Regions from separate parts of the Sanguibacteroides sp. AM78-02pH3A genome, predicted to be linked through region 3. Evidence: riboswitches for the same ligand, from Rfam matches in the RefSeq annotation. Region 3 holds a riboswitch; each other region holds the start of a gene.
What was found. A riboswitch is a leader RNA that binds a small molecule or an ion and turns the genes downstream of it on or off. The one in region 3 is predicted to bind cobalamin.

Region 1 (7,473 bases), 120 kb from region 3:
ACGGCAGGATTTAATAATGTGGATATGGCCGCGTTACATCAGGCTACGATTTTTCTATTTATCTTATTGATGTGGATCGGAGCCTCTCCGATGTCTACGGGCGGGGGAATAAAAACGACTACCTTCGTTATCGCTTTAAAGAATGTTATCGCTATTCTCCGGGGAGAAGATAGGGTGGAGATCGGTAAGAGACAATTAACCCGTTTAAATGTGAATCGGGCTCAGGCGATTATCTTTTTGTCTTTGGCGTGGACGGCTTTGGCCGTTATGCTGCTTTCGATACTGGAACCTCAGGGGAGGTTCGTTCAAATCGTATTTGAAGTTTTTTCTGCTTTGGGAACGGTAGGGCTTTCGTTGAATTTTACCCCGGCTATGAGTGATGCGGGAAAAATAATCATTAGTCTCACGATGTTCGTGGGGCGGGTAGGATTGATCACGTTGTTATCGGGTGTTGTCAAGCAGCGGCAGGAGAAGTTGTACAGGTATGCGGACGATACGGTGATATTATAAGTATGAATGAAGTTAATGTTTGAATGATATGAAGTGCATTGTTATCGGTTTAGGACATTTTGGACTGGCTTTGTCACAGCGTTTGACGGCTTTGGGACATGAGGTGATCGGAGTTGACAACGATTTGAATAAAATCAATCAGTACAAGGACAGCATTACGACGACCATTGCCTTGGACGTCCGGAGCGAACAGGCTTTGGGATCTCTACCTTTGAAAGATGTGGATATCGTGTTTGTGGTCATCGGTAAGGATTTCGGTACCTCTTTGTACGTACTTGCCCTGTTGAAACAATTTGCAGTCAAGCGTATCGTTGCCAGAGCCATGTCGGAGGTTCACAAAACGATTATGGAGACGATGGGTATTACGGAGATTATCAATCCGGAGTGGGAATATGCCGATTTTTTTGCCCTGAAGGTAGAGTTGGCAACGACCATCGATTCTTACGTGGTCGATACCGATCACGTGATTATCGAATGGGAAGTTCCTGCCGGATTCGTCGGTCGTAAATTAGGCGATGTGGATTTCGAGCGGGAGTTCGGTTTGAAATTGATAACCCTGAAACGTTTGCAGGAAAAAGAGGATAAGCCTACGGTTCTTCCCGAGCTGCCAAGTGATCTGATACTTGAAAGAAGAGATATTCTGGTGCTTTTTGGATTGCACAAGAACTTCCGGAAGTTAGGAATTCAATTGCAATAAGTAATTTTTTAAGATATCCCCATTCCGGAACTCCTGTAAAAGAAAAGGATCTTTTTCGAACTCCTTTTTTACATTTTCCAGTTCCTTTTCCGTTTGTAAACCCGGAATAACGGTTGTCCGAAAAAGATACTCTATACCTGAAGCCCGAATGATACGAATAGACTCTTTTATTTTGTCCAGCAATTCGGAACTTATATTGGGGCTTATTTTCCGGTAGGCAGTTAGGTTTAACGCGGATTTTATGTCCATGGCAATTGCGTCGATCCGTTTCCCGGCAATAAGTTCTCGGAGAAGGTCGGGATTGCTCCCGTTCGTGTCCAATTTTATGTCGAACCCTAACTTTTTTATTTTTTGGACAAAAAGAATAAGGTCAGGTTGAAGGGTTGGTTCGCCTCCGGAGATAACAACTCCGTCCAACCATTGTCGGCGTTTGGACAGAAACGAAAATAGTTCCGCTTCCGTCCATTTTTGATTATTCGTAAAAAGTTCCGGTAGGACAAGGGAGGGATTGTGACAATAACCGCACCGGAAATTGCATCCCTGGGTAAATATAACGGCGGTCACTCTCCCTTCCCAATCGATCAGGCTCTGTTTAATCAATCCTCCGATTCGCATATCGCAATTTCTTCCGTGATACTGTTGTCAAAATGTTTCCGGTCGTCAAACTCGGCCCGTTTTCCGTTGTTCCATTGACTCACTGGACGCATGTAGCCGACGATCCTGCTGTATACTTCCGACTTCGCTCCGCATTGGGGGCAGGTAAAATGTTCTCCGGCTATGTAACCGTGGGAGGGACATATGCTGAAGGAAGGCGAGAGCGTGATATAGGGTAACCGGAATGCGGAAGTTACTTTCCGTATCATGTTTTTAGCGGCTTGGGCGGAAGTCCGGTGTTCCCCGGTAAAAACGTGGAAGACGGTTCCTCCGGTATAAAGGGTTTGAAGCTGATCCTGTTGTTCGAGTGCTTCGTACAGGTCTTCCGTAAAATGTACCGGTAAATGGGTGGAATTCGTGTAATAAGGTTGTGCTCCTTTTTCGAATTCTTTCCGGTTGGCCACGATAATGTCCGGATATGCGGCCGTGTCCAGTAAAGCAAAACGATAGGAGGTACTTTCTGCCGGAGTGGCTTCCAAATTATAGATGTTGCCGGTCTCCTCCTGAAATTCGGTTAAAATGTCCCGCATGAAAAGCATTGTTTTTTGAGCGAATTCTATTCCGTCCGAATGGGTGATAGGTACTCCTAAGAAGTTGAGGCAGCATTCGTTCATTCCGTTTATCCCGATGGTAGAGAAATGGTTTTTCCAGAAACAGTCGTAACGTTCGTGTACGTGTCTGAGGTAGTATTTGGAGTAGGGATAAAGTCCTTTTTCGGTATAACGTTCAATGACTTTTCGTTTGATCTCCAGGCTATCTTTAGCGATTTCCATCAAATAACGTAGACGTTGATAAAAGTTTTCTTCCGATACGGATTCATAACCTAAACGGGGCAGATTGATAGTAACGACACCCACGGACCCGGTAAGCGGGTTGGCAGCAAACAGTCCTCCTCCCCGTTTCATCAATTCCCGTTTATCCAAGCGTAAACGGCAGCACATGCTGCGGACATCGTCCGGTTTCATATCGGAGTTCACGAAATTGGAAAAATAGGGAATCCCGTATTTGGCCGTCATCTCCCATATCCCTTCGTGTTCGGGATTGTTCCAATCAAAATCCGGAGTGATATTGTAGGTCGGGATAGGGAAGGAGAAGAGACTGCCGGAAGCATCACCTTCGTACATTACTTCGGTAAATGCTTTATTTAGTAAAGTGACCTCCGCTTGGAAGTCGCCGTATACTTCTTCCTTGATTTCTCCGCCGTGAACAATCGGTTCGTTTTTTAAGAAATCCGGAACAGTTAGGTCCATGGTAATGTTGGTAAAAGGGGTTTGGAAGCCGACGCGTGTCGGTACGTTTAAGTTAAACAGAAACTCCTGTAAGCATTGTTTTATCTGTTTGTAATCCAATTGATCGTAGCGGATATAAGGGGCCAGGAAGGTATCGAAATTGGAGAAGGCCTGAGCCCCGGCGGCTTCTCCCTGCATGGTATAGAAAAAGTTGACAATTTGTCCTAAAGCTGTCCGGAAATGTTTGGCCGGTTTACTTTGGGCTTTTCCCTCAACTCCCCTGAAACCGACTGTTAGTAAGTCTTTCAGATCCCATCCGACACAATACACGCTTAAAAATCCGAGATCGTGAATATGAAGGGCCCCGCTTTTGTGAGCTTCGGATATTCTCTCCGGATAGAGATTGTTTAACCAGTAATTGGACGTGATCTGGGTGGAGATATGTTGGTTTAACCCTTGTAGAGAATAGGACGAATTGGCACTCTCTTTTACTTTCCAGTCGCTTAAAGTCAGGTAATCGTCCATCACTTCGATATTGGTAAGCAATACCTTGGAATTCCGGATCTGTTCATGTTGTTTCCGGTAAAGCAGATAAATTTTCAATAAATTGAAATCTCCGTGTTGCAAGAGTACCTGTTCAACCGTGTCCTGTACGATCTCCACGTGGGGAATGACTCCTTCTGGGGTGTCGGTTTTTAGAATTTCAATCACCTTGTTGCAGAGTTCGCGTGCTGTTTTACGATGAGGGTTTCCCGTTGCTCGCGTAGCTTTAAAAATCGCTTGTTCGATTTTTTCCGCTTTAAAATCGCAAATCTCCCCGTTGCGTTTTACAATTTTTGAAAAAGAGCTGTTTTCGTTCATTCTTAAAGGTTTTAGTAATGAATAAATAAATTTACTATAACCTTGGGTAAAATGAGAATAGTCCGATAGGCAAGCCTTCTCCTCGCTTTTCACCCGAAAGTTACGGATATATCGCAATCGGCAGGTCTTCTGACTCGCTATTTTCGACCTCCTTCCCATCGGTTATCCGACAGTGGATCTCTTGATCGAAAAACAAAAAAAGCTTACAGCTACGGGTATAGTCCCGGATTTTCACCGGATTCCCTATTAATCACAAACGTGAACCGAATGCATGACGAAAGTAAATAAAAATAAGATAGGATATATCGTAATCTTTGTTTTTAACAATAATTCTAAGTGGAATATATTGTTAATAAACTTATATTAAGTTGTTTGTGTGTATGAATAGGAAAATTTTGTATGATATTTATTTAATAAAGTTTTCATTTTTGGGAAACATTTTAGTCTGAATATTCTTTTTGGCAATCCTTGCAATGAGATCCCGGTGCTTCAAATTCCAACGTGGCATGAATAATGCCGATATGCTCCAATTCATGTTTCAAATCGCATTTTACGGTTTCCATTTGGGACATGTCATCGATGACGACGTGTACGGTAAGAGCGGTTTCGGTCGTGCTTAAAGCCCAGATATGCAAATGATGAAATCCTTTTACCCCGCGGGCAGAGGCAATGGTTTTTTCGACCTGTCTGTAATCGGTTCCGGCGGGAACCCCGTCTAAGGACAAGCGAATACTGTCTCGCAGCAATCCCCAAGTGGAATAAACGATGATGACGGCAATTCCGATCCCGATAAGCGGATCGATGATATTCCATCCCGTGTTGGCGATAATCAATCCGGAGACCAAAACACCGATGGAGACCAAGGCATCTGCTGCCATATGTAGATAAGCTCCTTTTACGTTCAGGTCCTTTTCTTTATCTTTCATAAACAGCCAGGCCGTGATCCCGTTGATGACTACTCCGACTCCGGCAACCCAGGCGACGGCGTCTCCGTCGACCGGCTGAGGATGGAATAGTTTGTTGATGCTTTCTCCCAAGATGAAGCCTACGGCAATCAACAGGATGACGGCATTTAAAAGGGAGGCTAAGACCGTGCTTTTTTTGTAGCCGTACGTGTATTTGGTATTGGCTTGTACGCGGGAAAGCCGGAAAGCCAGCATGGCCAATACAAGACTGAAGACATCGCTTAAGTTGTGTCCCGCATCCGAGAGTAATCCCAAAGAATTAAACCAGAATCCCGCAACGAATTCAACGACCACGAAAGCCGTGTTTAACGTGATCCCTATGATAAAAGCTTTATTTAGACTGGTGATTCTATGGTGGTGATGTTCGTGCGTATGTTCCATATCTTTTTGGTTATGCCAATAAAATTAAACTTAAAGCCATGATTCCCATTCCGGAGATAAGTCCGTAGATGGAGATGTGGTGTTCTCCGTATTCCCGGGCGGCAGGAAGTAATTCATCTATGGAAATAAAGACCATGATACCTGCGACGGCTGCGAAGATACATCCCATCAGGACGGGCGACATAAAGGGCATGAGTACTAAATAAGCCAGAAGAGCACCGGTCGGTTCCGCCAGGCCGGACAGAAGGGAATAACGAAATGCCTTTTTACGATCTCCGGTTGCATGGTAAATAGGAACAGAAACGGCAATACCTTCCGGGATATTGTGGATGGCGATAGCGACGGCTATTGCAATTCCTAAAGTCGGGCTTTCCACTGCAGCCGTGAAAGTAGCGATACCTTCCGGGAAGTTATGGATGCCGATGGCCAGGGCCGTCATCAGTCCCATGCGCATCAATTTTGTATCCTTGGGGGGAGGGGTATCCATACTTTCTACGGAACGAACTTCGTGAGGATTTTCAAAGGAAGGTACCAGACGATCGATGATACCGATCAATGACATTCCCGCGAAGAAGCAGAGGACCGTCATGGTCATACCGTATTTTGAACCTAACTCGGCCGTAAGGGAAGTTTCCGCCTGTTGGAAGATTTCCACGAAAGAGACGTATATCATTACTCCCGCGGAGAGTCCCAGCGAAAAGGAGAGAAAACGTTTGTTCGTGTGATGGGTGAAAAAAGCGATCAGGCTACCGATACCGGTTGCCAATCCTGCAAGTAAAGTCAATAATAACGGAATAAATAAACTTTCTTTCATGAATTCGATATTATCCGGGTTATACCCGATGTTTTCCGGAGATTTCGTTTGGTTTATTTTACAAAGATAGATTTTTTACGGGTATGAAAAAGCCTCGGTAAAGAAAATGAAAATTCATTTTTTGGGACATGGGATGGACGTTTTCGGAGTGCTGCAGAGGACCATCGTTTCTCGGGAAGGTTTAAGTTAGGGTAGGGATTTTAAAAGATCGGTCAATTCTTCGAACGAGTGTACGGGGATTTTTTCTCCCCCGGAGGGAAGAAAACTCATCTCCCGGGCCGTTTTTAGTTTTAATATCGGGTAAAGAGTGGAAGGGTAGGGATAGAAAAGGCATATGTAATGGTTTCTGTTTAAAACGTTGATCGCCCAATGTTTTAAGGTTTCGTCTTCCGCCTCGACGATGATATGGCGATCTCCCCGTATGGGCGGATAATAGTTTCCCTGGGTAAGGTCGAATTTTATTTTTTCCCGGTCGAATAGCGTATCCATGCTGTTATCGAAAATCAGGTCTTCCGTTACCCCGCAACGTAATCCTTCCGTTTTCGATAGCAACCATAGCCGATCCGCCAGAATAAGGGCTTGTTCTATATCATGGGTGGATAACAGAATCGTTTTTTGTTGTCGGTAAGCAAGGGTATGCAGGAGTTGCATGATCTCTATTCGGCTCGTTACGTCTAAAAAAGCGGTGGGTTCATCTAAAAGAATTACCGGACATTCCTGGACCAATGCTTTGGCTATCATCGTTTTTTGTCGTTCTCCGTCGGATAGTTCGGCAACGTAATTATTGAATTTGTTTTCTATCCCCACGGAACTCATAGCCTCTTCGATGATTTTGTGGTCACGTGCATGGAGTCGTCCGAAAAATCCGGTATGCGGTTGACGTCCTAAAGAGATTAATTCATAGACGGTCAATCCTCCGGCCTGTGTCCGGTCCGTGAGTACTACCCCTATTTTTCGGGAACGCTCTTTTTCCGAATAGTCGGATAAAGGTTTCCCTTCGAGTTGCACTTCTCCCGTTAATGGGGGTTGGAATGATGCGAGTGTACGTAAAAGCGTGGATTTACCGGCCCCGTTGGGTCCCAACAGACAAACTAATTCTCCTCTATGGAGTTCGAAAGAGAGGTGTTGCTGGATTGGATTCGTCTCTTTCCGGCCTTTCCTGTATCCGATGGTCAGGTCCCGCGACCGTACGATGGGATTATTTTGCATATTAGTTGAAGTATTGGATCTTGCGTTGTTTAATGATGACGTAAATGATCACGGGGGCTCCCAATACCGGCGTTACGGCATTTAACGGGATGATGCCCGATTCCCCCGGTAATACGCATATCAGATTACATAATAGGGCAATGGCCCCTCCCA
Region 2 (7,473 bases), 100 kb from region 3:
ATCTGTTGTTTTCTCATACCACAAATTTAACAATTCAATTTTAACATTTCCTACTATTAACACAATTTAACCATATAACGTTTGCATGGCTAATTGTCTAAAAAAGCGTAGGTTGATCATTCTTTACCTGGTCCTTTTTTAGGTGTTTATAGGCCAGATCCGTCACTTCGCGTCCCCGGGGAGTTCTTTTCAGAAACCCCTCTTTAATCAGAAAAGGTTCATAGACCTCTTCTAACGTGCCGGGGTCTTCACTTACGGCAGTAGCTATGGTTGTCAATCCGACAGGACCTCCCTTAAACTTATCGATAATGGTCAGCAGAATTTTATTATCCATCTCATCCAAACCGAATTTATCGATATTCAAAGCTTCAAGAGCATATTGAGTGATCTCATGATCGATAACACCATTTCCTTTTACCATCGCAAAATCGCGTACTCTCCTCAACAGGGCATTCGCGATACGGGGTGTCCCTCGGCTTCTCGAAGCAATCTCTTTCGAAGCCTGGCTTGTTATCTTCACGTTCAGGATAGAAGCGGAACGTTCGATAATTCCCGTCAAAATATCCAGGTCGTAATATTCCAAATGACTGTTAATACCAAAGCGAGCACGCAAAGGGGCCGTCAGTAAACCGCTACGGGTAGTGGCTCCTATCAAGGTAAAAGGATTCAATTGTATTTGTACGGAACGGGCAGCCGGTCCTTTATCGATCATAATATCGATTTTAAAATCCTCCATGGCCGAATAGAGATACTCTTCCACGATAGGGCTCAACCGATGAATCTCGTCAATAAAAAGGACATCGTTCGTTTCCAAATTAGTCAGTAAGCCGGCTAAATCGCCCGGCTTATCCAGCACCGGTCCGGAGGTAATCTTTATTCCTACTCCCAACTCATTGGCAATAATGGCAGATAAAGTTGTCTTTCCCAACCCGGGAGGCCCATGTAATAAGACATGATCCAACGACTCGTCTCTCATTTTGGCCGCCTGTACAAAAATCTCTAAATTATCCACAATCTTTTTTTGTCCCTGGAAATCACGAAAGGTCAAGGGGCGTAACGCCTTCTCCAACTCTTTCTCACTTTCAGGAACATTCCCGCTTCTTATATCAAATCCAGCCATCTATTTTTTTTTACCTGTTTCAAAACCGAATCCCAGCCTAAAAGGATTCGTCGTTTTCTTTTTCGAGTCTCAAATGTATAAAAACTCCATCGCATATACAATGCGGGAAAGAATTAATCACGTTTACGAACAAAAAATGCCTTCAGTAAATCGGCGCATGCTTCGCCCAACACTCCGGCTACCACTTTGGTCTTCGGGTGAAGTATAGGGGGAGTCAGCCTCGCGTATCCCCGGTGCGGGTCCGATGCTCCATACACTAACTCTCCCAACTGAGCCCACGCTAAAGCCCCCCCGCACATAGTACATGGTTCCATCGTCACGTAAAGCGTACAGTCATTTAAATATTTTCCTCCTAACGAAGCGGTTGCCGATGTAATCGCCAACATTTCCGCATGAGCCGTCACATCATTCAATCTCTCGGTTTGATTATGGGCCCTGGCAATAATTTTATCCTTGCAAACAACAATCGCTCCCACGGGGATCTCCCCTTCCGACTGAGCAATATAGGCTTCTTCCAAAGCCTTTTTCATAAAAAATTCATGTTTATCCATCTGATGTATCGTATGAATAGCTAAAGTCTGCATTTTTTTCGAGACCTACAAATTTTCTCTCTCATTTCCCGACAAACCGACTCCCCGATAGCCTTTTCACTTTTTTTCTTTGTTTAAATTCATTTTATACATACCTTTATCATGACAATTACGTAAGAATATATCTAAACATAAATAATATGCAGACGATTGACAATTACAATTTTAAAAACAAAAGGGCGTTAATTCGAGTCGACTTTAACGTACCTATGAATGACAAATTCGAAATTACAGATGATACCCGCATGCGGGCTGCCATTCCAACGATAAAAAAAGTATTGGAAAAAGGAGGTTCTGTTATTCTCATGTCTCATTTGGGACGTCCGAAAAACGGACCGGAGGATAAGTTTTCTTTGAAACACATTCAAAAGCACTTAGAGGAGTTATTGCATACCCCTGTTAAATTCGCGGAAGATTGTGTCGGAGAACAAGCCCAAAAGATGGCAGCCGATTTAAAACCGGGAGAAGTACTTCTATTGGAAAACCTTCGTTTCCACAAAGAGGAAGAAAAAGGGGACAAACAATTTGCCAAAGAACTGGCCTCTTTAGGAGACGTATGGATCAACGACGCCTTCGGAACCGCCCACCGGGCCCATGCCTCTACTGCCGTGATCGCCGAATTTTTCCCGAACGACAAACTTTTCGGTTATGTCATGAAAGGAGAATTAGAAAGCGTGGATAAAGTAATGCACAATCCGACCCGTCCTTTTACAGCCATCATGGGAGGTTCGAAAGTATCCTCTAAAATCGATATCATCATGAATCTGATGGACAAGGTGGATAACCTGATTTTGGGCGGTGGTATGACTTATACTTTTAAAAAAGCATTGGGTGGTCATATCGGAAATTCGATTTGCGAAGAAGATAAACTGGATTTAGCCCTCGATATCCTAAAAATCGCCAAAGAAAAGGGGGTTAATTTAGTGCTTTCCAACCAAACATTAGCCGCCGACGCTTTCAGTCAGGACGCCCACACTCAAATTGTAGACCCCATGAATATCCCGGACGGCTGGGAAGGTTTGGACATCGGCCCGGAAACCCGAAAGGAATTTGCAAAAATCATCGAAAATTCAAAAACCATTCTTTGGAACGGTCCCGTAGGCGTGTTTGAGATCCCCAAATTTGCCGAAGGAACAAAAGCCATCGCCGAAGCCATCGTGAAAGCAACCGAAAAAGGGGCCTTCTCGCTTATCGGCGGAGGAGACTCGGTCGCAGCCATCAACCAATTCGGTTTAGCCGACAAAGTCAGCTACGTCTCTACGGGAGGTGGTGCATTGCTCGAATATATCGAGGGCAAAAAGCTCCCCGGAATCACGGCTATCCGGGAAGAATAATACAGGAAGCACATATACAAAAAGGTATTGTCTTATTTATTCTACAGACAATACCTTTTGTTCTTTTTTAATATGTTGCTTTTTTATATTTTTGCGACATGGAATTAAATTTTAGTATTAAAGAGATTTTTACGGCCTTTATGGTATTGTTTGCCGTGATCGATATCACCGGTTCCGCTCCTATAATCATGAATCTAAATAGTAGCGGGAATAAGGTCAATGCGGAAAAAGCAACCGGAATTTCTTTAGCTATTTTTATCACGTTTCTCTTTGCCGGCGACGCCCTATTAAAACTATTCAATATCGATATCTCTTCCTTCGCCATAGCCGGAGCTTTGGTACTTTTTGTATTAGCGATCGAAATGACTTTTAATATCGAGGTTTTCCGCAATAATGGTCCGGGAGGTTCCGCAACCATCGTTCCCGTGGTCTTTCCTTTGGTTGCGGGAGCTGGAGCTCTCACGACGACCTTATCTCTCCGTGCGGAATGTCATGTCGTTAACATCATCATAGCCATTATTTTAAACATGGCAGTAGTTTATATCGTATTAAAAAACGTCTCTTTGGTGGAACGTTTGATCGGAAAAGGAGGAGTGTACGTATTACGTAAATTTTTCGGTATCATATTATTGGCTATGGCCGTCAAATTATTCACGACCAACTTGACAAGCCTACTTAACTCCTTTTCCTGATTAACCATTGTTATCTTCCCCGGACGATTGTCCGATAATGCTCCCATCTTTCAGTGAATCGACTGTAAGTACATTATTCTACCATACCTATCCATCATTGTAACAGCCTTTATTCAGACAGGCAATATTCCTGTATTTTCGAAATCGAATTTTTAATTGCACATTTTATTTGTTTATTACTAAATACTATCTAATTTTGCACCCGATTAAACAATCGATTTTGGTGTCACCTTTCGTTTTACGGAAGGTGGTGAAAAGGGAATCAGGTGAGAATCCTGAACAGACCCGCTGCTGTAAGCTCCACCGAAATTTTCGAACAATACTCACATCCACTGTTTCGACACGAAATGGGAAGGGCGTTTGAAAACGGAGTAAGTCAGAAGACCTGCCAATATCGTTATAATCTGAAGCTTTCTGGGAGTAGAGCTTGGATATAAACGTGAACATTATCCGATTTATTCTTTACGACAAAAGAGTAACTTCGTTATTTGTACCGCAGGATATTCTCCAGAAGGCTGTTTATTACTTTAATGACAGCTAAAAATGAATTATTCGCATCTTATAGCTCTGAATTTATGGTTGTTGATGACACCGGGAATTTATGCCCAACAGCAGGACACAACTAAAATGTATCATATAAAGGAAGCCGTTGTTTCCGCCAAGCAGATACAAAAAGAGATCATTCCCGTCCAAATTTTATCCGGAGCTACTTTACAAAAATTAAGCGTCCACTCTGTCGCTGATGCTTTACGCTATTTTTCCGGAGTACAAATTAAAGATTACGGGGGAATCGGAGGGTTGAAAACCGTTAATATCCGGAGTATGGGTACTCAACACGTCGGAGTTTTCTATGACGGGATCGAGTTGGGAAATGCCCAAAACGGAATTATCGATTTAGGACGTTTTTCGTTGGACAATATGGAGTCCATTTCATTATACAACGGACAACGAAGCGCCATTTTCCAATCGGCCAAAGACTTCGGTTCAGCCGGATCCATTTATATGGTCTCCAGGATCCCCCGATTCAATCCGGAGAAAAAATACAATGCCAAATTTACCTTTAAGACCGGTTCCTTCGGGTTGGCCAATCCCTCCTTTCTGCTGGAAAACCGACTCGGTAAAAATATCGACGGTTCATTAAGCGCAGAATACATGTATACCAACGGAAAATACAAATTCAGTTACCGGAAGAAAAACGGTTACGATACCACTGAAATACGTAAGAACGGGGATGTATACGCCATTCGAGCAGAATACGGTCTTTTCGGCAAGCTCAAAGAGGGAGAATGGAAAGCAAAAACTTATTTCTATCATTCGGAAAGAGGATATCCCGGAGCCTCGGTACGTGAAGAGCCCGGGAAATTTAAAAATCAGGATCGACAATGGGATTCCAATTTTTTTCTACAAGGCTCCTTTAAAAAGTACTTCAACCGTTACAGCATGCTTATCAACGGCAAATACGCTTACGATTACCTGCATTATCTTTCCGATCCCCGCTTGGACGCTTCTACGATGTATGTAAACAACCACTATCGCCAACAAGAGGTATATCTTTCTTCCGCCAACCTGTTCAACGTTCTTCCCGGATGGAATCTAAATTTATCTGCCGATTTCCAATGGAATAAATTGAATGCAGACCTCGTCGATTTTGTCTATCCTACCCGTTACACGGGCTTAATCGCACTGGCTACGGCTATTAATTTCCAGCGTTTGAACATACAGGCAAGTCTACTGGGTACCTTCGTCAATGATAAAACTCGCGTTACAAATGCAGCTGCAGACAGTAAACAAAAGTATACCCCCACCATTGTCCTTTCCTGGCAACCCTGGGAGGAAAAAGATTTGAATTTCAGGGCATTTTACAAACGAATATTCAGGATGCCCACCCTGAATGATCTGTATTATACCTTTATCGGGAACAAAAATCTGGCTCCGGAATACACGATCCAATACGATTTCGGTATCACCTATGCCCGCCAGTTTACCTCTTCGGCACTAAAAAGTTTAGAAATTCAAGTCGACGGCTACTATAACGAAGTAACCGATAAAATCATCGCCATTCCGATCTCCAACCAATTTCGCTGGACAATGATCAATTTGGGAGAGGTCGAAATTCGAGGAGTGGATGTTGCCTTACAATCGCATTGGAATTTCAAACGTCATTGGTTGCTCGATACCCGAATAAACTATACCTACCAGAAGGCTCAGGATTTCAGTAAACCGGGAAGTCCTTTTTACGGAGATCAGATCCCCTATATTCCCTGGCATGGCGGATCCGCAATCCTGAACGGCAGTTATAAAAGCTGGGATTTGAACTACAGCTTCATCTATACCGGAAAACGTTACGAATCGAGCGCCAATATTCCTGAAAACAAAGCCAAAGAGTGGTATACAAACGACCTTTCGGCTTCCAAGACATTTCTGTGGAAGAAGGCAAAAATCCGATTGACGGCAGAAATCAATAACCTGCTGAATCAACAATACGAGGTCGTGGAGTGTTATCCCATGCCGGGTACCAACGTAAAGTTTACGATCAATATAGAAATCTGATACAAATAAACCTTTAATCTTTTAAAGTATGATCAAACTAAAAATTCATGTAGGTATACTCTTTCTGGTAGGAAGCTTTATATTCTCTTCCTGCCGGAACGATGATGAAGAGATCATCTCTTCGGTTATCACCCAAGTAGCGCCGAGCGATTCGGTCTCCGGTCCCATTAAGGGATTCTTTCTGTTGAACGAAGGAAATATGGGCAGCAATAAAGCCACTTTGGACTACTTCGACTACACGACCGGAAAATACCATAAAAATATCTTTCCGGAAAGAAATCCTTCGGTTGTCAAAGAACTCGGAGACGTAGGAAACGACATTCAAATTTACGGAAACAAATTATACGCGGTTATCAATGCCTCCAATCTGGTGGAAGTCATGGATGTCAATACGGCCAAGCATATCGGAACAATTTCTATTCCGAATTGCCGATACATCGTATTCGACAAAGGATACGCTTATGTCAGCTCTTATGCCGGAAAAATAGAAATAGATCCCAACGCCCGGTTAGGGTATGTAGCCAAAGTGGATACGGCTACCCTGCAAATACTCGACTCCTGTTCCGTGGGGTATCAACCGGAAGAGATGGTTATTGCCGGAAATAAACTATACGCAGCCAACTCCGGAGGGTATCGCGTTCCCAACTACGACAATACGGTATCGGTCATCGACCTGAACAGTTTTAAAGAGATTAAAAAAATTCCGGTAGCCATCAACCTCCACCGGATGAAAATCGACCGGAATGCCAATATCTATGTTACCTCCCGGGGAGACTATAAAAACATACACTCCAACACCTATGTCATCGATCCGAGAAAAGACATCGTCACCGACGTTCTGAATTTCCCGGCAAGCGAGCTATACCTTTGCGGGGATTCGCTTTACGCCTACAGCACGGAATACAGCAAAATCACCGAAAAGAACACGGTCACCTACACCATATACAATACCAAAACAAAACGTATCGTAACCAGAAACTTTATCAAGGACGGAACGGAACTATCGATAGAGGTCCCCTACTCTTTGGCCGTAGATCCGAGAACCAGAGAGATATACATTTCTGATGCCAAAGGCTATGTCACCCCGGGCACTCTTTATTGTTTCACCCCGGACGGAAAGAAAAAATGGGAAGTGACCACAGGAGATATTCCGGCACACCTTGTTTTTACCACAAAACCATTGAAAG
Region 3 (7,473 bases):
GGGTTTGTAACGAATTGAAACAGGGGTGTAGTATGATCTTTGCCTGAGGCAATCGTTTCTGGATCGTAGTTGCAAACCCGAAAAAAAGAGGATCACCGGAAGCAAAAACAACGATTTCCCCCCATAAGGCGTATTGTCGGAATACGTTGTCCAAGGGAACGGTTATATCTATCCAAGTGTAATCGGGCGGAAGCAACTTCTTAACGAGTTCATGATGTCGTTTCCCTCCGGAAAAAACAGAATGACTACTGATGAGCGAACGGATATGCTTATTAAAATCCGGTTCTTTGTTGTCGTCCAATCCGATTACAATAAATTCCATAAGAATAAAATTAAAAATGAAATACACACGGAACGCAAATAGGGTATCTGAAATTATAAATCTCTTCCGGGACGTAATTGCGACGCATCGTCGAAGCAAAGGATAGCATTGACAATTGTAGCAGCAAGATTACTTCCTCCCTTACGTCCTTCTATGATAATCTTGGGTATACGGGTGAATGATTTAAGCATATGCTTGGATTCCCGTACATTGACGAATCCAACGGGTGCTCCGATAACTCCTGCGGGACGGGCTTTCCCTTTGCGGATTAACGAACAGAGTTCCATCAGGGCGGTGGGGGCGTTCCCGAAAACGTACAAAGCTTCAGGATGTTCTTCTGCTGCCAACCGGATTCCGGCTTGTGTCCTGGTGATATTCAGCTGGTTAGCCATTTCAGCGGTTCGTTCGTCATGCAAATAACATTTTACGGATACTCCTAAACGTTCGAGAGCTCCTTTTCGGATACCCGATGCGGCCATCGTAACATCCGTAATGATTGTCCGGATCTTTCTCTCCTTGAAATCTTGGTACAATTTCTCCACGGCTAAGGGATCGGAGTAAAAGATATTTTCCATATCGAAATCGGCTGTGGTATGGATCGTGTGTAATAATGCCCATTTCCGATCCAAAGGTATATCCTTGTTCTTTAATTCCGAGGCTATGGTACGGAAACTTTGAATCATAATTTCTTGCCCTATTTTCATCTCGGTGTCGGATTCTTGATCCCGATAGTAGCCGCGGGGAGTGATGATGTGATTGTCCCACGCGTAGGATTGAGAATTACCGATAATTACGATGGTAAACATGTCGACCTCTTCCGGGTCGAAATCGGTAAGGGTAGTTATTTTTGTCTTTTGTTCCGTTCTGCCTGCTTGACGGACAAACCCGACCGGGTTTTCCGGTTGGCGATACTCTAAAAAGATCTCCTTTAAACGATGAAGTTGCCAGTAACGGCCTTCACTTTTCGGATTATATATGGCTGTGACGAAATCGGCAGCAGCAGCTGCTGCTATTCGTTTTTCGATTTTTTCCCAAGGGGTCATTAAATCGGAAAGGGAGATGATGCAGAAGTCGTGTCCGATCGGTGCACCCAAAAGAGCTGCTCCCTTTTGAAAGGCACTGATGCCGGGAAGAATCTCAATTTCGATGTCGCTGTTTAACTCTTTTTTCATTTCCAAAATAAGGGGAGCCATACCGTATATGCCGGCATCCCCCGAGCTGATCACACAAACTGTTTTCCCGTTTTGAGCTTGCCGGAAAGCTTCTGCTGCCCGATCTTGTTCTTTTTTCATTCCCGTGTCGACACATTTTGCGTGACTGCCGATAATTTCCTGAATGAATCCGAAGTAGTATTTATAGCCGATAACAACGTCTGAATCGGCTATGGCTGTCCGTACGGCAGGCGTAATATCTTCTTCGCTTCCCGGACCGATACCCGCTACGTATATTTTTCCGTTATTCATATTTGAATTGTTTAACCGGAACAAAGTTACTTTTTTTATTTCACTTTCATAGAATCCATAAGGTTCTTCAAATCGATAAAGTTTTAAAAGCCCATGGGGTATAAATGATTTCTGATTGAGTTTTGCTCTTGCCTTCTTTACAATCGTCAATCTTTTTTAATCATTCGATCGCTAAGTTGCTTAATTCCAGCATCTTTTTAATCTTTTGATCTCTTCGGGATACCCCTCGGGGGACCGGGACGTTCCCGACGGTCGTGTAGACGGTTTCCGTTCCCTGGTCTCCGGGACTCGCTTCGCTCGGACATTCCGTCGTCCGGACATTCCGGAAACCGCACGCAACACTCGCCGTTCCTTGTTTATGTTCCCTCGTTTTATCCTTCCCTCTCCTCCGTTCATTGTAAATTTAAGATTGGCTGCTGCTTTTTAATTTACAATCTACAATTTACAATCGTCAATCTTTTCAATCCTTCTATCTCTTAATTCTTCCATCACTCGATATCGTCCGATATTTCGTATTTCTTTTTCTTGGTTACGATATCTTCTTTTTTGTGGGTAGCCGCGTAACGTGCATGTTGGATGAAAATATCCTGAATGCGGGAATGTTCACCTAATCCTTTCAGAAAGAGAGAAACACGATATCCGTTTTTTTCCAATTTTTCTTTCCACTCTTTGGCGATATCGTTTTTAGCGTGATCTCCGGCTACGAACATAAAGGGGATAAGGGTAACTTCTTTACTTCCGGATGATTTAAGGCCGGACAGTACATTTTCAAAGGTCGGATAGCCTTCTATGGTTCCGATATGGTAATTTTTATGTCCTTCTGCTTTCATCATGTAATCAAGCATACCGTAAGAGGCGTTTCCCGGATGATAGGTTCCGTGGCAGACAAATACGCATTCTCCTTTCGTTTTTCCTTTTAATTCTGCGGCGATTGCTTTTATGGCTTTGAGGTAGTCTTCCGGTGAGTAGAGTAACGGGTTTCCGATACGGATATCTTTGAATTTGGATTGTAGTTGAGCCGCATCCCGACGTAATGATTCCATTTCGACACCCTCGATAATGTTCGTCGACTGTATGATGATATGAGTATAGCCTTCTGTTGCCAATTTGTTTAACGCCTCTGTCGGGTTTGGTTTCCGAACACCTTTTTCTTTTAGACGGCGTATAATCATACGGGAGGTATAAGCTTCTCGGACTTCGATAGTCTGAAACTCTTTTTTCATTTTTTGATTAATGGCATCGATGGTCAAGGCCCGGGTATCGTCATGGGTTGTCCCGAAATGTACGACGAGAAGAGCGATTTTATCGTTGGGCCCTACTGTTTTAAAGATGTCGGATTCTTTAAAACCTTCTCCGTGTCCGAAGAGAGTTATGTGGAAAAGTAGTAATAAGATGACAAATAGTATGTTTTTCATGACAAGAAAGGGATAATCCCCGGGATGTTCGAAAATTCTAAAAAAGGGTAGATGTGTTTTTCAAACATCTCCGGGGAGATGGGTTATTTGGTGAAACGAATAATCAAACTGGCAAACAAGGTCCTGCCCGGATTGAGCGTGGCGTAATTCACCCCGTTCGGACGATCGTCCGTCCAGTCAAAAATATTGTCTATTCCGGCATTCACCTCAAAGAAGAAGTTTCCTACCGGGGCAAAAGTGTGGGTGGTTGCCAGATTCCATAATTGATATTTCGGGGCGCTCTTGTCCGTATAGATGGGTTTCCCCGTCGTTTTATCCTTTGTTTCGGAATAGATGTATTTTTGTCCTTGTATTCTTCCGTTTACATTTACGTTCAGTCTGTATTTGTTCCATTCGTGCATCCATCCGGCACGGAAGGTGGCCGCGTGTCTTACGGCCTCGTTCAACCGGTGTCCGGTTTTTCGGTCTTTGGCATAAACACAATTATAGGCTCCACCTGCGGAGAAACCGTATCCGAGATAACTGTTAACGGAAATATCGAACCCTTGAGCACGCGCTTTATCTAAATTGCGATACATTTTCCTCGTTTTGATTCCGTTTTCCTTGTCCTCTTCCGTTAATTCCAACTCGTAACTGTCAATGATATCCTTAATGTCATTGATATATCCGTTTACCGAGATATTCAGAAATCTTCCGACATATTCGACGTTCAAACTGTAATAGTTTGATTTTTCCGGTTTTAAATCCGGATTTCCGATGGTAATGGATCCCCGGTTCTCGTAATCATAATAGAGTTCCTGTAAGGTCGGTGCTTTGAAACCGGCGGAATAGGCAGCCCTGAAATTGAATTTTTTCAAAGAGTACATCAAGGCTAATTTAGGGGTAAACCTGTTTTTGAAATTTTCATGGTAAACGTAACGGAATCCGGGAAGGATCTGAAGTTTGTCCCATAGGCGTATTTCGTCTTGTGCATAAATGGCGAGTGTATATACCTCTTTAGGTTCATCCAAGCTGCCGGGATTTTTCATGTAGTCGTCCACGTATTCGGCACCCACGGTGAATTTGTTAAAATCACCGACCCGGAATACGCTTCTCAGATTGGCATTATAGTACTTTTGACGTTTGGTCAGTTCCTCGTCGCCAACCCGGAAGGTCGTGTCGTTTTTGACCACCTGTGCCACGGTATAAAGCTTGTTATACTCGTAGTTGTCCATGTATAAATCTAAAGCAATATAGGCTTTGTTATCAAACAGGTATTTTCCTCCTACACCGCAATTGTAATCCATATAGGTCAAATCGTACGTGTAGCCTCCGTCGCTTTTCTTGTGTTGGACGGGACGGTTCACCTCCCGGTCAAAATAGCTTCCTTGGGCATAAAGCGATAGCCTCTGGTTCGGCTCGTAAGTGAAACGTTGGCTTACGATATTGGAAAAAAAGGAGTTGACGGATTCTTTCCTGGTAGGAACGACCGTATCTGCGCTCGTTTCGTAGGGACTTAATTTCCACCCGTCCGATTGGCGTCTTTGGTAAGAGGTTGAGGAGGTAAATTTACCGAAGTTCAGGTCTAAACTGGCGTTTTGGACGAAACTGGATTTTCCCCCGAACCGGGTTTTCGATTGGATGCTGATAGGTTCTTTGGGTTGCTCGGTAATGACATTGATAACTCCGGCAATGGCTTCCGAACCATAGAGGGAAGAAGCTGCTCCTTTCAGTATTTCGATTCGTTTTACCCGGCTCATATCAATACGCGACAAGTCCGTATTGCCGGAAACATCTCCCGCCATTTTTTTCCCGTCCACTAAAATTAGAATATGTTTGTTTTCCAACCCGTTCATCGTGAAATAAGAGCCCATGACGGTCGGACGGATGTTGAAAGAGGGATTTAATAATAATAAGGCGTCCTCGAAGGAGGTGACTCCGGCTTTTCTTATTTCTGTTCCGCTTAAAACTTCCACGGGTACGGGAGAGTCTTTTAGTCTGCGGTGAGTTCCCGTACCGGTGACAACAACCTGATTCAAGTTTACGGGCGTCCGGGATAGTTTGAAAACGATCTCTTCTGTGCTACTGTTTACTTTTATGTCTTCCGTTTCATAACCGGAAAAACTGGCTCTGAGGATGTATGTCCCCTCTGCGATGTTTTTCAGGGTAAACTCACCTTTGTTATCCGTTGCGATACCTATATTCGTGCCGATCAATCTCACGTTAGCTCCCGCGAGAGCTTTTTGGGTTTTGGCATCGACGACTTTTCCTTTTAGGGTGATGCCGGCGAGTGAAACACTGACAACCGATAACAGCAAAGCTGTTAACACAACAAACTTTTTCATTACAATGATTAATTTTAGCTGTTTATAATTCTATTCCTGACCCCGGGAATAGTTATTACCTATATGTCTCGGCAGGTCTCCTGACTACGCCTAAGAACGATACCTTCCCGTCCGCAATCGGACAGTGGTGTAAGAATCTGTTCTTTGATCCTCCTTTTAAAGGACCGGGCATCACAGTAGCGGGCACTGTTCCGGATTCCAACCGGCTTCCCTCTTGTGTGTTAGCAGATATGCAACACAACACCAAAGACAGTGCAAATGTATTACTTTTTGATTTGAAATAAAAAAATACTTGAAAAAAATGACAAGTTAAATCGGAGCATAAAAAAGAGCTATATCCGGTCGAAAGGAAAATAACCTGTTGCACCCGTCCCTGTGTGCTGTTCTATCTCAAAATTTTTTAATCACTCAATCTTTTTATCCGCGATCATGAATTATCATTATATTTGTCCTTCAATTCGGATCAAATGCGGAAATCACAGTTTTTAATCGGAGCGGCTTCTTCTGGAAGCGGGAAAACTACCTTTACGATCGGTTTGTTGCGGGCTTTGAAGGATCGAGGCTTGGACGTACAGCCCTTTAAATGCGGACCGGATTATATCGATACGAAGTATCACGCCATTGCCGCGGGGGAAGAATCGGTGAATTTGGATGTTTTTATGGCTGCTGAAAAGCGTGTACGGGAGGTATATGCCCGTTATGGCGAACATTCGGACGTATGCGTGACCGAAGGGGTAATGGGCCTATTCGACGGTTATGACGGCATGAACGGGAGTAGTGCGGAAATTGCCGCTTTGTTGAATATTCCCGTGATATTGTTGTTGAATGCCCGGTCGACGGCTTATTCCGTAGCCCCTGTCCTGTACGGTTTCAAACATTTTTATCCGAAGTTGCAGGTTGCGGGGGTCGTTTTTAATTTTGTCAGTTCCGCTATGCATTACTCTTATTTGCAACAAGCGTGCGAGGATGTCGGTATGGAAGCTTTGGGATACCTCCCGAACCAGGAAGATTTTGAGGTGCCTTCCCGGCATTTGGGGTTAACTCTTGATGAAACTTTTGATTTTGATGCATTTGCCGGCCGGGTGGCGAAGGTTATCACACGGACGGTAGATGTGGATCGTTTATTGGAGTTGACCCGAAGGGCTTTTGAACCGGTTGCTGTTAGTGAGAGGAGAGTAACCGAAAGATTGAGGATCGCTGTTGCCATGGATGAGGCCTTTAACTTTGTTTACCGTGAAAATATGGAGGTATTGAAACGAATGGGTGAAGTTACTTTTTTCAGTCCTTTGCGGGACCGGGAGCTGCCGTTATCGGATTTTGTCTATCTACCCGGCGGATATCCCGAGTACTATTTGCCCGAATTATCTGCCAACGGGGAAATGTTGGCTTCGATTCGGGATTATGGGGAGAGTGGAGGAAAAGTCTTTGCCGAATGCGGGGGGATGATGTATCTTTGTGATTCTATTTCGGGTATGGACGGAAAGGTATACCCTATGGCAGGACTTTTGAAACATAGGGCGACCATGGAGAAGATGGGTTTGAAATTGGGATATCGGCGGATAGAGATCGACGGTATGGTGTTCCGGGGACATGAATTCCACTATTCCCGGGTAGTGTCCGGAGATCGGCTTATCCCTACGGTTGGAAAAACATATAGTGCTAAAGGGCGGGAAACGGACACGCCGATTTATCATTACAAACACGTGTTGGCTTCCTATATCCATTTTTATTGGGATGAGGAAACATTTCAGTCTTTGTATTCGATTGTTTGATTTTTGAAAAAGGATTATATTTTTTATTTTAATACGATGAATAGGAGAGGCATCCTTTCTTAAAAGGGACTATAACTTCTTTTCTCTAATCGTTCTTTTTTTCCATCGAGGATGAGTTCGATGCTTTTTAATGACTTTATGGAAGAGGTATAATTTTCTATTTTACCGTTTGGGAAA

Region 1: another riboswitch for cobalamin. It lies ahead of PGR74_RS04305 (ribonucleoside triphosphate reductase); the one in region 3 lies ahead of PGR74_RS04810 (TonB-dependent receptor).
Region 2: another riboswitch for cobalamin. It lies ahead of PGR74_RS04355 (TonB-dependent receptor); the one in region 3 lies ahead of PGR74_RS04810 (TonB-dependent receptor).

The regions. Positions count from the first base shown of each region.
Region 1 covers NZ_JAQEHX010000002.1:356,471-363,943, forward strand. The annotation lists gene PGR74_RS04290 (TrkH family potassium uptake protein) at 1-510, shown strand, start outside; gene PGR74_RS04295 (potassium channel family protein) at 539-1,207, shown strand; gene PGR74_RS04300 (anaerobic ribonucleoside-triphosphate reductase activating protein) at 1,187-1,822, opposite strand; gene PGR74_RS04305 (ribonucleoside triphosphate reductase) at 1,804-3,951, opposite strand; cobalamin riboswitch at 4,054-4,234, opposite strand; gene PGR74_RS04310 (cation diffusion facilitator family transporter) at 4,392-5,297, opposite strand; gene zupT (zinc transporter ZupT) at 5,308-6,111, opposite strand; gene PGR74_RS04320 (ABC transporter ATP-binding protein) at 6,298-7,320, opposite strand; gene PGR74_RS04325 (iron chelate uptake ABC transporter family permease subunit) at 7,322-7,473, opposite strand, start outside.
Region 2 covers NZ_JAQEHX010000002.1:371,758-379,230, reverse strand. The annotation lists gene PGR74_RS04380 (sensor histidine kinase) at 1-17, opposite strand, end outside; gene ruvB (Holliday junction branch migration DNA helicase RuvB) at 98-1,120, opposite strand; gene PGR74_RS04370 (nucleoside deaminase) at 1,234-1,671, opposite strand; gene PGR74_RS04365 (phosphoglycerate kinase) at 1,851-3,044, shown strand; gene PGR74_RS04360 (MarC family protein) at 3,143-3,736, shown strand; cobalamin riboswitch at 3,941-4,143, shown strand; gene PGR74_RS04355 (TonB-dependent receptor) at 4,322-6,286, shown strand; gene PGR74_RS04350 (YncE family protein) at 6,315-7,473, shown strand, end outside.
Region 3 covers NZ_JAQEHX010000002.1:472,661-480,133, forward strand. The annotation lists gene cbiE (precorrin-6y C5,15-methyltransferase (decarboxylating) subunit CbiE) at 1-322, opposite strand, end outside; gene cobJ (precorrin-3B C(17)-methyltransferase) at 376-1,785, opposite strand; gene PGR74_RS04800 (hypothetical protein) at 1,991-2,212, shown strand; gene PGR74_RS04805 (sirohydrochlorin cobaltochelatase) at 2,274-3,200, opposite strand; gene PGR74_RS04810 (TonB-dependent receptor) at 3,284-5,524, opposite strand; cobalamin riboswitch at 5,578-5,787, opposite strand; gene PGR74_RS04815 (cobyrinate a,c-diamide synthase) at 5,992-7,296, shown strand; gene PGR74_RS04820 (hypothetical protein) at 7,454-7,473, opposite strand, start outside.